Regions from separate parts of the Cupriavidus sp. HY129 genome, predicted to be linked through region 1. Evidence: predicted binding sites of a transcription regulator. Region 1 holds the regulator's gene; each other region holds the start of a gene.
What was found. The regulator NrdR, encoded in region 1, represses ribonucleotide reductase genes. The targets are predictions, from matches to a motif close to CACNANATNTNGTG.
Positions count from the first base shown of each region.

Region 2: K6G35_RS13780 (ribonucleoside-diphosphate reductase subunit alpha) is a predicted target of NrdR. The motif match lies at 2,045-2,058, and genes of this name have one in related genera.
Region 3: K6G35_RS23540 (ribonucleoside triphosphate reductase) is a predicted target of NrdR. The motif match lies at 1,413-1,426, and genes of this name have one in related genera.

Region 1 covers NZ_CP083254.1:2,653,912-2,657,189, reverse strand. The annotation lists gene K6G35_RS12160 (PilW family protein) at 1-553, opposite strand, end outside; gene K6G35_RS12155 (hypothetical protein) at 550-939, opposite strand; gene nrdR (transcriptional regulator NrdR) at 1,216-1,683, opposite strand; gene glyA (serine hydroxymethyltransferase) at 1,828-3,075, opposite strand; ZMP/ZTP riboswitch at 3,258-3,278, opposite strand, start outside.
Region 2 covers NZ_CP083254.1:3,003,296-3,006,573, forward strand. The annotation lists gene K6G35_RS13780 (ribonucleoside-diphosphate reductase subunit alpha) at 1-1,808, opposite strand, end outside; gene ampD (1,6-anhydro-N-acetylmuramyl-L-alanine amidase AmpD) at 2,328-2,930, opposite strand; gene K6G35_RS13790 (sigma-54-dependent transcriptional regulator) at 2,923-3,278, opposite strand, start outside.
Region 3 covers NZ_CP083255.1:1,603,655-1,606,932, forward strand. The annotation lists gene K6G35_RS23535 (fatty acid--CoA ligase) at 1-1,268, shown strand, start outside; gene K6G35_RS23540 (ribonucleoside triphosphate reductase) at 1,479-3,203, shown strand; gene nrdD (anaerobic ribonucleoside-triphosphate reductase) at 3,251-3,278, shown strand, end outside.

The DNA.
Region 1 (3,278 bases):
CGCTGCGGCGCGGGTAACGGCACAGCAACTGGGGAACGCCATCGCTACCGTTGCCGATATAGAAGACGTTGGTCGCGGCATGGTGTGCTGGCGGCGCGATGCCGTCGCCAACTGTTTTTGCAGGCAGCGCGTAGCCACTGCAGTCAGTCATCGTGCCGTCGGCCAGGCTTGGGTCGGTTGCCCGGCCGCTGCCGGAAAATCGCACCAGCAGTGCATCGCTGCCACGGACGCCGCGTCGCCCACATTCCAGCCCGTCATCGATCGACGGCGCACCACAATCGTCATGGCCTTCAAGCGGCCCCTGTGGGGCGGGGTGTGCGGGCTCCAGCGCAACCTGCGCGGGAATCCAGCCCGCATGCCGGATCGCATGCGCGATGATGGCCAATGCGCGCTGACCGCGCTCTTCGATCTCGATCCCGTCTGCCACACTGGCATAGGCGTCCCGCATGACCTGCCACATGGTCAGCGCAGCGAGCATTGCAATCGTGCCAAGCGCGACACCGATCATCATGCCCACCAAGGTGAAGCCGTGTTGCTGCGATCTTGGCCTCATGGTGCTACCCACAATGCCAGCCGGGTAGGCATGGTGTCAATTCCGGCTGCATCCGTCGGAGAACGGCTCTCGATGGTCGCGATCGCGAGGCGTTTGTCTGGCACGCAACGCTCTTGCTGCCCGGCCAATCCGCAAAGCGGGATCGGGAGCGCGTCGTTGCCGGGTGGCTGCAGTGCCATTGCACTTGCTTCGGCCAGTTCAGCGGCCCGCATCAGGGCGGTGGTCAGGTGTTCCTGTTCACCGGTCCAGCGCAGGCAGACCGTGCCGAGCATCCCCAGCGGTATCGCGCCGAGGCCGATGACGGCCAGGCTCAGCAATGCCTCGAACAGGACGTGACCTCGGCACGAAGTCAATGAAGGGGAACGGGGGTGAAGGCGGGCAACCATGGCGTATCGGTTCGATTGGAACGGAAGGCCACGATAACGGCGGGGATGGTGTCAGGACGTGTCTGGCTGTGGAGGATTGGTGTCAGTGTGTTTCCGAGTCGAGCCCGGAAACATCCGAGTCAGTGCCAGAGTCGTCAGGGGCGTGACATCACGCAAGTCTGGCTTTCGAGGTCCGGGTTGCACACAGGCCGTGAGGCGGACCTGCAAGCGCGCTCGCTTGCCTCGCTCTACCCAAGAGCAGCAAGTGGTGATGAGACAGCGCTTCTGCGGTCCTTCCTACCCCTTTCGCGGGGTGGATGACGAGAATTCGTCGAGCATGTCCCGGAATTCGGAAACGTCCTCGAAGCTGCGATACACGGATGCAAAGCGGATATAGGCGATCTTGTCGAGCTTGCGAAGCTCGCGCATGACCAGCTCGCCGACCTGGCTGCTCGGGATTTCCTTCTCGCCCAGAGCCAGCAGTTTTTCTTCGATGCGAGTGATCGCTTCGTCGATGGCCTCGGCGGAAACTGGCCGCTTGCGCAGTGCCAGCCGCATCGAATCCTTGAGCTTGGCGCGCGCGTAGTCCACGCGCGAGCCATTTTTCTTGACGATGGCGGGAAAGAACAGCTCGATCCGCTCGTAGGTGGTGAAGCGGCGGTCGCAGGCTTCGCAGCGGCGTCGGCGGCGCACGGTATCGCCATCTTCCGAGACGCGGCTGTCAAGAACCTGGGTGCTGGAATGACCGCAGAAGGGGCATTTCATGCCTGACCACCTGAATGTAAGAGCCTGACCGCATTTTGCATCTTCGATTTCTGTTGCGGTCCTGCGGTTGTTGAAACGGCGCTGTCACCATAGAGGTGACAGCGCCGTTCGTGTGCGCTAACTATAGCGCGATCGACTGGCGAATCAGCCGTAGACCGGGAAGCGACGGGTCAGTGCGGCAACCTGTTCGCGCACGGCGGCGATGTTGGCCTCGTCGTGCGGGTTGTCCAGCACGTCGGCGAGCAGGTTGGCCACCTGGCGGGCTTCTTCTTCCTTGAAGCCGCGCGTGGTCATGGCCGGCGAGCCCAGGCGGATGCCCGAGGTGACGAACGGCTTTTCCGGATCGTTCGGGATCGCGTTCTTGTTCACCGTGATATGGGCGTCGCCGAGGATCTTCTCGGCTTCCTTGCCGGTGATCTTCTTGGCGCGCAGGTCAACCAGCATCACGTGGCTTTCCGTACGGCCCGACACGATGCGCAGACCGCGGGCGATCAGCGTTTCGGCCAGTGCGGCGGCGTTCTTGACCACCTGTTCCTGATACGCCTTGAAGTCCGGCTGCAGCGCTTCCTTGAAGGCTACGGCCTTGCCGGCGATCACGTGCATCAGCGGGCCACCCTGGATGCCCGGGAAGATGGCCGAGTTGATGGCCTTCTCATGCTCGGCCTTCATCAGGATCACGCCGCCGCGCGGGCCGCGCAGGCTCTTGTGGGTGGTGGTGGTCACGAAGTCGGCGTGCGGCACCGGGTTCGGGTACACACCGGCGGCGATCAGGCCGGCGTAGTGGGCCATATCCACCATGAAGTAGGCGCCAACTGCCTTGGCAACCTTGGCGATGCGTTCGAAGTCGATGCGCAGCGCGAAAGCCGATGCGCCGGCGATGATCAGCTTCGGCTTCTTCTCGTGGGCCAGCTTTTCCAGCGCGTCGTAGTCGATGTCTTCCTGCGCGTTCAGGCCGTAGCTGACCACGTTGAACCACTTGCCGCTCATGTTCAGCGCCATGCCGTGGGTCAGGTGACCGCCTTCGGCCAGGCTCATGCCCATGATCGTGTCGCCCGGCTTGAGCATGGCGAAGAACACGCCCTGGTTGGCCTGCGAGCCCGAGTTCGGCTGCACGTTGGCGGCTTCGGCGCCAAACAGTTGCTTCACGCGGTCGATGGCGAGCTGCTCCACCACGTCCACATACTCGCAACCGCCGTAGTAGCGCTTGCCGGGATAGCCTTCGGCGTACTTGTTGGTGAGCTGCGAACCCTGGGCGGCCATCACGGCCGGCGAGGTGTAGTTCTCGGAAGCGATCAGTTCGATGTGATCTTCCTGACGCTGATTTTCCTTCTGGATCGCGGCAAAGACTTCGGGGTCGATTTGCTCGATCGTGAAGCGGCTACGTTCAAACATGGCGTGACTCGTCTGTTTAAAAGGGAGAGCGGATGGCACGGCCGGTACGGAAACCGGATGCCTGTCGACGCTACTCTGTATTGCGGAATTTTCGCGTATTAGGGCGCGCGGGGAAGGCACTGGCGTCCAGCACCGGGGGCGCGAAAACGCGACCAGCCGGTGCAGGGCGCACCCTGCTTCCCATTCGCTGCCCAGGCGAGCGG
Region 2 (3,278 bases), 350 kb from region 1:
GCGATTTCGCTCTCGTTCGTGTTCAGCGTGATTTCCGTGCACAAGTTCGAGCTATGCACCACACCCACGTGCTGCTGCGGGCTGCGGATGTTGCACGGGTCCTTGAACGTGATCCACGGATGGCCGGTTTCGAACAGCATGCCCAGCATCTTGCGCCACAGCTGCATGGCCGGCACTTTCTTGAACAGCTTCAGTTCGCCGTTGGCGGCCTTGGCTTCGTAGCCCAGGTAGGCCTGCTCGAATGCCTTGCCGACCTTGTCATGCAGGTCCGGGCAGCTGGCCGGCGAGAACAACGTCCATTCGCCATTTTCCATCACACGCTTCATGAACAGGTCCGGAATCCAGTTGGCCGTGTTCATGTCGTGCGTGCGGCGGCGGTCATCGCCGGTGTTCTTGCGCAGCTCGAGGAATTCCTCGATGTCCAGGTGCCACGTTTCCAGGTACGCGCAGACCGCGCCCTTGCGCTTGCCGCCCTGGTTCACGGCCACGGCCGTGTCGTTGACGACCTTCAGGAACGGCACCACGCCCTGCGACTTGCCGTTGGTGCCCTTGATGTGCGAGCCCAGCGCGCGCACGTTGGTCCAGTCGTTGCCCAGGCCGCCAGCGAACTTCGACAGCAGCGCGTTTTCCTTGAGCGCCTCGTAGATGCCTTCCAGGTCGTCCGAGACCGTGGTCAGGTAGCACGACGACAGCTGCGAGCGGCGCGTGCCCGAGTTGAACAGCGTCGGGGTCGACGACATGAAGTCGAACGACGACAGCAGCTGGTAGAACTCGATCGCGCGCGCTTCACGGTCCTTCTCTTCCAGCGCCAGGCCCATGGCCACGCGCATGAAGAACGCCTGCGGCATTTCGATGCGCACTTCGTCCACGTGCAGGAAGTAGCGGTCGTACAGCGTCTGCAGGCCCAGGTAGTTGAACTGGAAGTCGCGCGAGGCGTCCAGCGCGGCGCCCAGGCGGGCCAGGTCGTACGTGGCCAGCTTTTCGTCGAGCAGTTCGGCTTCGATACCGCGCGCGATGAACTTCGGGAAGTACTCGGCGTACTTCGTCGCCATCTCGGTCTGGGTCACTTCGGCGCCCAGGATTTCCTTGCGGATCGTGTGCAGCAGGATACGGGCGGTCACCTGGCTGTAGGCCGGGTCCTTCTCGATCAGCGTGCGCGCAGCCAGGATGGCGGAGTCGTAGACCTGCGTCATCGGCACGCCGTCGTACAGGTTCTTGAGCGTTTCCTTCAGGATCGGCTCTGCGCTGACGGCCTTGCCGAGGCCGCTGCAGGCGTTATCGATCAGCGCGTGCAACGCCGCCAGGTCCAGCTGGTACGTCACACCGTTATCGGTCACGTTGAACGACACGCCGGCCTCCTGTACGCGGGCCACCGCCTGCGCGTTGGCCTGGGCGCGTTCCTGCGTGCGCTTTTCGCGGTACAGCACGTAGGCGCGGGCCACCTCATGTTCGCCCGAGCGCATCAGCGCCAGTTCCACGTGATCCTGCACGTCTTCGATATGGAACGTGCCGCCGTTCGGACGGCTGCGCACCAGCGCGCGCACCACATTCTGGGTCAGTTGCTCGACGATCTCGCGCACGCGCGCGGATCCCGCGCCCTGGCCGCCGTTGACGGCCAGGAATGCCTTGGTCATGGCCACGGCAATCTTGTTCGGCTCGAACGACACCACGGCGCCGTTACGGCGGATCAGCTTGTAGTCCTGATAGGTAACGCCTGCAGCGACGGGGCTCTGCTGCGCAATGCCGGCTGCTGCGCCAGCAACGCCAGTCACGCCAGTGGTTTGTTGTTCGTTTTGGGCCGTTTGCATGAGGTAACTCCTGTTTTAACCCTTGTATTGAAGACTTCTGCTGAAGATGACAAAGTCCCTAGCAAAATGCGCTCCAGAAGACACTCGACACTGGCCATGCCAGGCGAGAACCAAACTGCACAGGCGTTCATTCTGCTAGGGACTCTTTTACAGCCCGACCCGGTTGAATTTTGTGACGCACACACCGCAAGCTGCTGCGGCGAGGCTTCACTCTTGGGTCGGCTCCCCGGAAAAACCACTAGATATAGTGGTCACATCGAAAATCTGGGCTAAGTATAGTGAAACGAGCCTGAATGACCAGTCTTGACAATCAGCTTTCACATTGCCCGGCCGGCGGTGCGGCAGCGCCACAATCCCGCAAAGCCCGCTGCCTCAAGGGTTCGCGGCAAGCCGTTCGGTGGCGCACAAGATTTTGAAAATATTTCTATGGGAACAGGTCGGCGATAGGTGCCCCAGAATGTGGCAGCCGTCGTGACGATTCGGGGCCCGGCGCACCCTATTTGGCCCCCCCTGGGAAACCTACCTTGCGTGCCGGTACGGCATCATCGCCGGCGGTAGCGCGGCCTGTTTCGCAAAGCGGCTCCAGTCGAAGTGGGGGCCTGGGTCGGTCTTGCGCCCCGGCGCAATGTCGCTGTGGCCAGCGACGCCCTGGATCGGATAGGCGGCCCGCAGGGCACTCACCAGCGCGGCCACCGTCTCGTATTGCGCTGGCGTGAACGGCTGGTCGTCGGCGCCCTCGATCTCGATGCCGATCGAGAAGTCGTTGCAGCGTTGGCGTCCGCAATAGTCGGACTGGCCAGCGTGCCACGCACGTTGCGTGCAGGCGACAAACTGAACCGGCTCGCCATCGCGACGGACCAGGAAGTGGGCCGATACCCGGACGTCGCGAATCGTCTCGAAAAACGGATGGCGCGTGGCATCGAGCCGATTCTGGAAGAACGCCTCGATATCGTCGGAGCCGAACTGCCCCGGCGGCAGGCTGATGTTGTGCAGTACCACCACATCGACCGCCATGCCTTCGGGGCGGGCGTCGAAGTTCGGGGACGGCACGCGGCGGGCCGCGGGGATCCAGCCGTCGGCGTCGGGCTGCCAGTCACGGACCCGGCCTGCGGCGTCAGACATCTCGCCCCTCCCCTTCGGCCAGCGATTCGCTATCGTCCCGGCCACTGCGCCCATCCTCCTCGCAGATGCCAAGTTGCTCGATCCGGTACCGCAACTGGCGGAAGTTCAGACCCAGCAGCGGCGCCGCGGCGGTCCGGTTGAAGCCGGTCTGCCGCAAGGCGCGCAGGATCAGCTCGCGCTCCATCGCCTCCAGGTGCGCGGGGAGATTGATCGGGAACGTGGTGGCAGCCGGCGCGCCAGCATCGGGGGCAGGCGCGGCAACCGGCCCCGACACGGGGATCGGGGCCGGTACAGGCGCCGGTTCTGGCATCGCCGCCACGGGCGTCGCTGGAGCGGGCACACCCCAGG
Region 3 (3,278 bases), on a different replicon from region 1:
ACGCGACGCTGGTCTTTGTCGGCCCCGAGTCATCGGCATCGGTTCGCAACCTGCTGCCAGCGCTGCCACTGGTGCGCCGCGCCGTGGCGATGGAGGGCGGGGAGCCAGACTGGCCGGCCTACACGGACTGGCGCGATGCGTGCCCGGATACGCCACCGGCGCACGAAGCGAAGCCTGCTGACGTGGTGCTGCAGCTCTACACGTCTGGCACTACCGGACGTCCCAAGGGCGTGATGCTGATGCATCGCAACCTGACTAGTGGTACCGAGATCTCGCTGCGCGAAGGCGCCGACTGGTCGCAATGGAACGACGAAGATGTGTCGCTGGTGGCCATGCCGGTGGCGCATATCGGCGGTTCAGGCTGGGGCGTGCGCGGTGTTCTGGTCGGCTGCAAGGGTGTCGTGGCGCGCGAATTCGATCCGGGCAAGGTGCTCGACTATATCGAGCACGACCGCATCAGCAAGCTGTTCATGGTGCCGGCTGCGATGCAGATCGTGCTGCGTGATCCGCGCGCGCGCCAGGTGGACTATTCACGCCTCAAGCACATGCTGTACGGCTCGTCGCCGATTCCCGCGGCGCTGCTGCGCGAGGGCATGGCGGTGTTTGGCTGCGGCTTCGTGCAGCAGTACGGCATGACGGAGACCACGGGCACGATCGTGGCGCTGCCGCCGGAAGACCATACGCCCGCCGATGTCCCGCGCATGCGCGCCGCCGGCAAGGCCATGCCCGGTAGCGAGGTGGCGGTGGTCGGGCCGGATGGCCAGAGGCTGGCTGCCGGCGAGGTGGGCGAAGTGGTGATCCGCTCGCCGCAGAACATGGCGGGCTACTGGAAGCAGGAGGAAGAGACCGCCCGCACCATCGACGCCGACGGCTGGCTGCGCAGTGGCGATGCCGGCTACATGGACGCGGACGGTTACCTCTATATCCACGACCGGGTCAAGGACATGATCATCAGCGGCGGGGAGAACATCTACCCGGCCGAGGTGGAGAGTGCCATCTACGGCCACCCGGCCGTTGCCGACGTGGCCGTGATCGGTGTGCCGGACGAGCGGTGGGGCGAGGCGGTCAAGGCGATGGTGGTGCTGCGCCCGGGTGTGGCCGCGGACGCCGACAGCATTCTGGGCTGGGCGCGCGAGCGCATCGCGGGTTTCAAGGTGCCCAAGAGCATCGACTTCATCGACGCCATGCCGCGCAATCCATCCGGCAAGCTGCTGCGCCGGGCGCTGCGGGAACCGTACTGGACGGGCCGTACCCGGCAGGTGAACTAGGCACTCGGGGGCCGGGGAAGGGCGCATCCGGCGCCAGATGGCACCGGGCGGTCGAGGTCTGGATCGCCTTGCTGGCGAGATCTGCCCGACCCGCCGCCCGATGTGTCGCGCCCCCCAGCGGTGTCGCCGTTTGATCTGTCGCAACACCACCTATGGTGTCGATATAGATAATTCACCCCATATTTTGTGCGTAAGCACGGGAGGGGTGCGATGCAGCAGAACATCCGGGGCGCGACAACTGTCGACGTCGAGTCGTCCATCAATGAATACCTGGACCGCAAGGACTGGCGGATTCACGCCAATGCCAACCAGGGTTATTCGCTGGGCGGCCTGATCCTCAATGTGGCCGGCAAGGTCACCGCCAACTACTGGCTTTCGCATGTCTACGCGCCCGAGGCTGGCGCCGCGCACCGGGAAGGTGACTTTCATATTCACGATCTCGACATGCTGTCCGGCTACTGCGCCGGCTGGTCGTTGCGCACTCTGCTCCATGAAGGCCTCAACGGCGTGCCTGGCAAGGTGGAAGCCGCGCCGCCGCGGCATATGTCGAGCGCGGTCGGGCAGATCGTGAATTTCCTGGGGACGATGCAGAACGAATGGGCCGGCGCGCAGGCCTTCTCGTCGTTCGACACCTATATGGCGCCCTTCATCCGCAAGGACGCGATGACGTACCCCGAGGTCAGGCAGCACATCCAGGAGCTGATCTACAACCTCAACGTGCCGTCGCGCTGGGGCACGCAGACGCCATTCACTAACCTGACGTTCGACTGGACATGTCCCGACGATCTCAAGGAACAGGTGCCCGTCATCGGCGGCGAGGAAATGCCGTTCCGCTATGGCGACCTGCAGGCGGAGATGGACATGATCAACCGTGCGTACATCGAGGTGATGACGCAGGGTGATGCCAAAGGGCGCGTCTTCACGTTCCCGGTCCCCACCTACAACATCACGCCGGATTTCCCGTGGGAAAGCGAGAACGCTGCGCGGTTGTTCGAGATGACGGCGAAATACGGCCTGCCGTACTTCCAGAACTTCGTGAACTCGGACCTGACGCCCAATATGGTCAGGTCCATGTGCTGCCGCCTGCAACTGGATCTGCGTGAATTGCTCAAGCGCGGCAACGGCTTGTTCGGCAGTGCGGAGCAGACCGGGTCCCTGGGTGTGGTCACCATCAACTGCGCGCGACTTGGTTATCTGTATCAAGGCGACGAAGCCGCACTGCTGAACAGGCTCGATTCACTGCTGGACATGGGCCGCGACACGCTGGAGGCCAAGCGCGAGCGTATCCAGCAGTTGATGGACGAAGGGCTGTTCCCCTACACGAAGCGCTACCTGGGCACACTGCGCAATCATTTCTCGACGCTTGGCGTAAACGGCATCAACGAGATGATCCGCAATTTCTCGGCCGATGCGTACGACATCACTACGGAAGCCGGGCACGCGATGGCGATGCGTCTGCTGGACCATGTGCGCGGGCGGATCGTCGAATTCCAGGAAGCCACGGGCCACATGTACAACCTGGAGGCCACGCCCGCGGAAGGCACCACGTATCGCTTCGCGCGTGAAGACCGCAAGCGCTGGCCCGACATCCTGCAGGCCGGCACGGCCGATCAGCCCTACTACACGAACTCGTCGCAGTTGCCCGTCGGCTTTACCGACGATCCATTCGAGGCGCTGGCACGTCAGGAAGCCCTGCAATCGAAGTACACCGGGGGCACGGTCCTGCATCTCTACATGGGCGAGCGACTGTCCAGCGGCGAGGCCTGCAAGCGGATGGTGCGTCGCGCGCTGGAGTCGTTCCGGCTGCCTTACATCACGATCACGCCGACGTTCTCCGTCTGCCCCAAGCACGGCTATCTGGCCGGCGAACACCGCTTCTGCCCGAAGTGCGACGAGGACATTCTCGCGCGCAAACGCGCCGCGCTGGCGGCGTGAGGTTTCCCGATTTTCAACCCGACGTTTCGCACATGAGGAGCAACGCCATGACTGATCTCGCTGTCGCCCGCCATT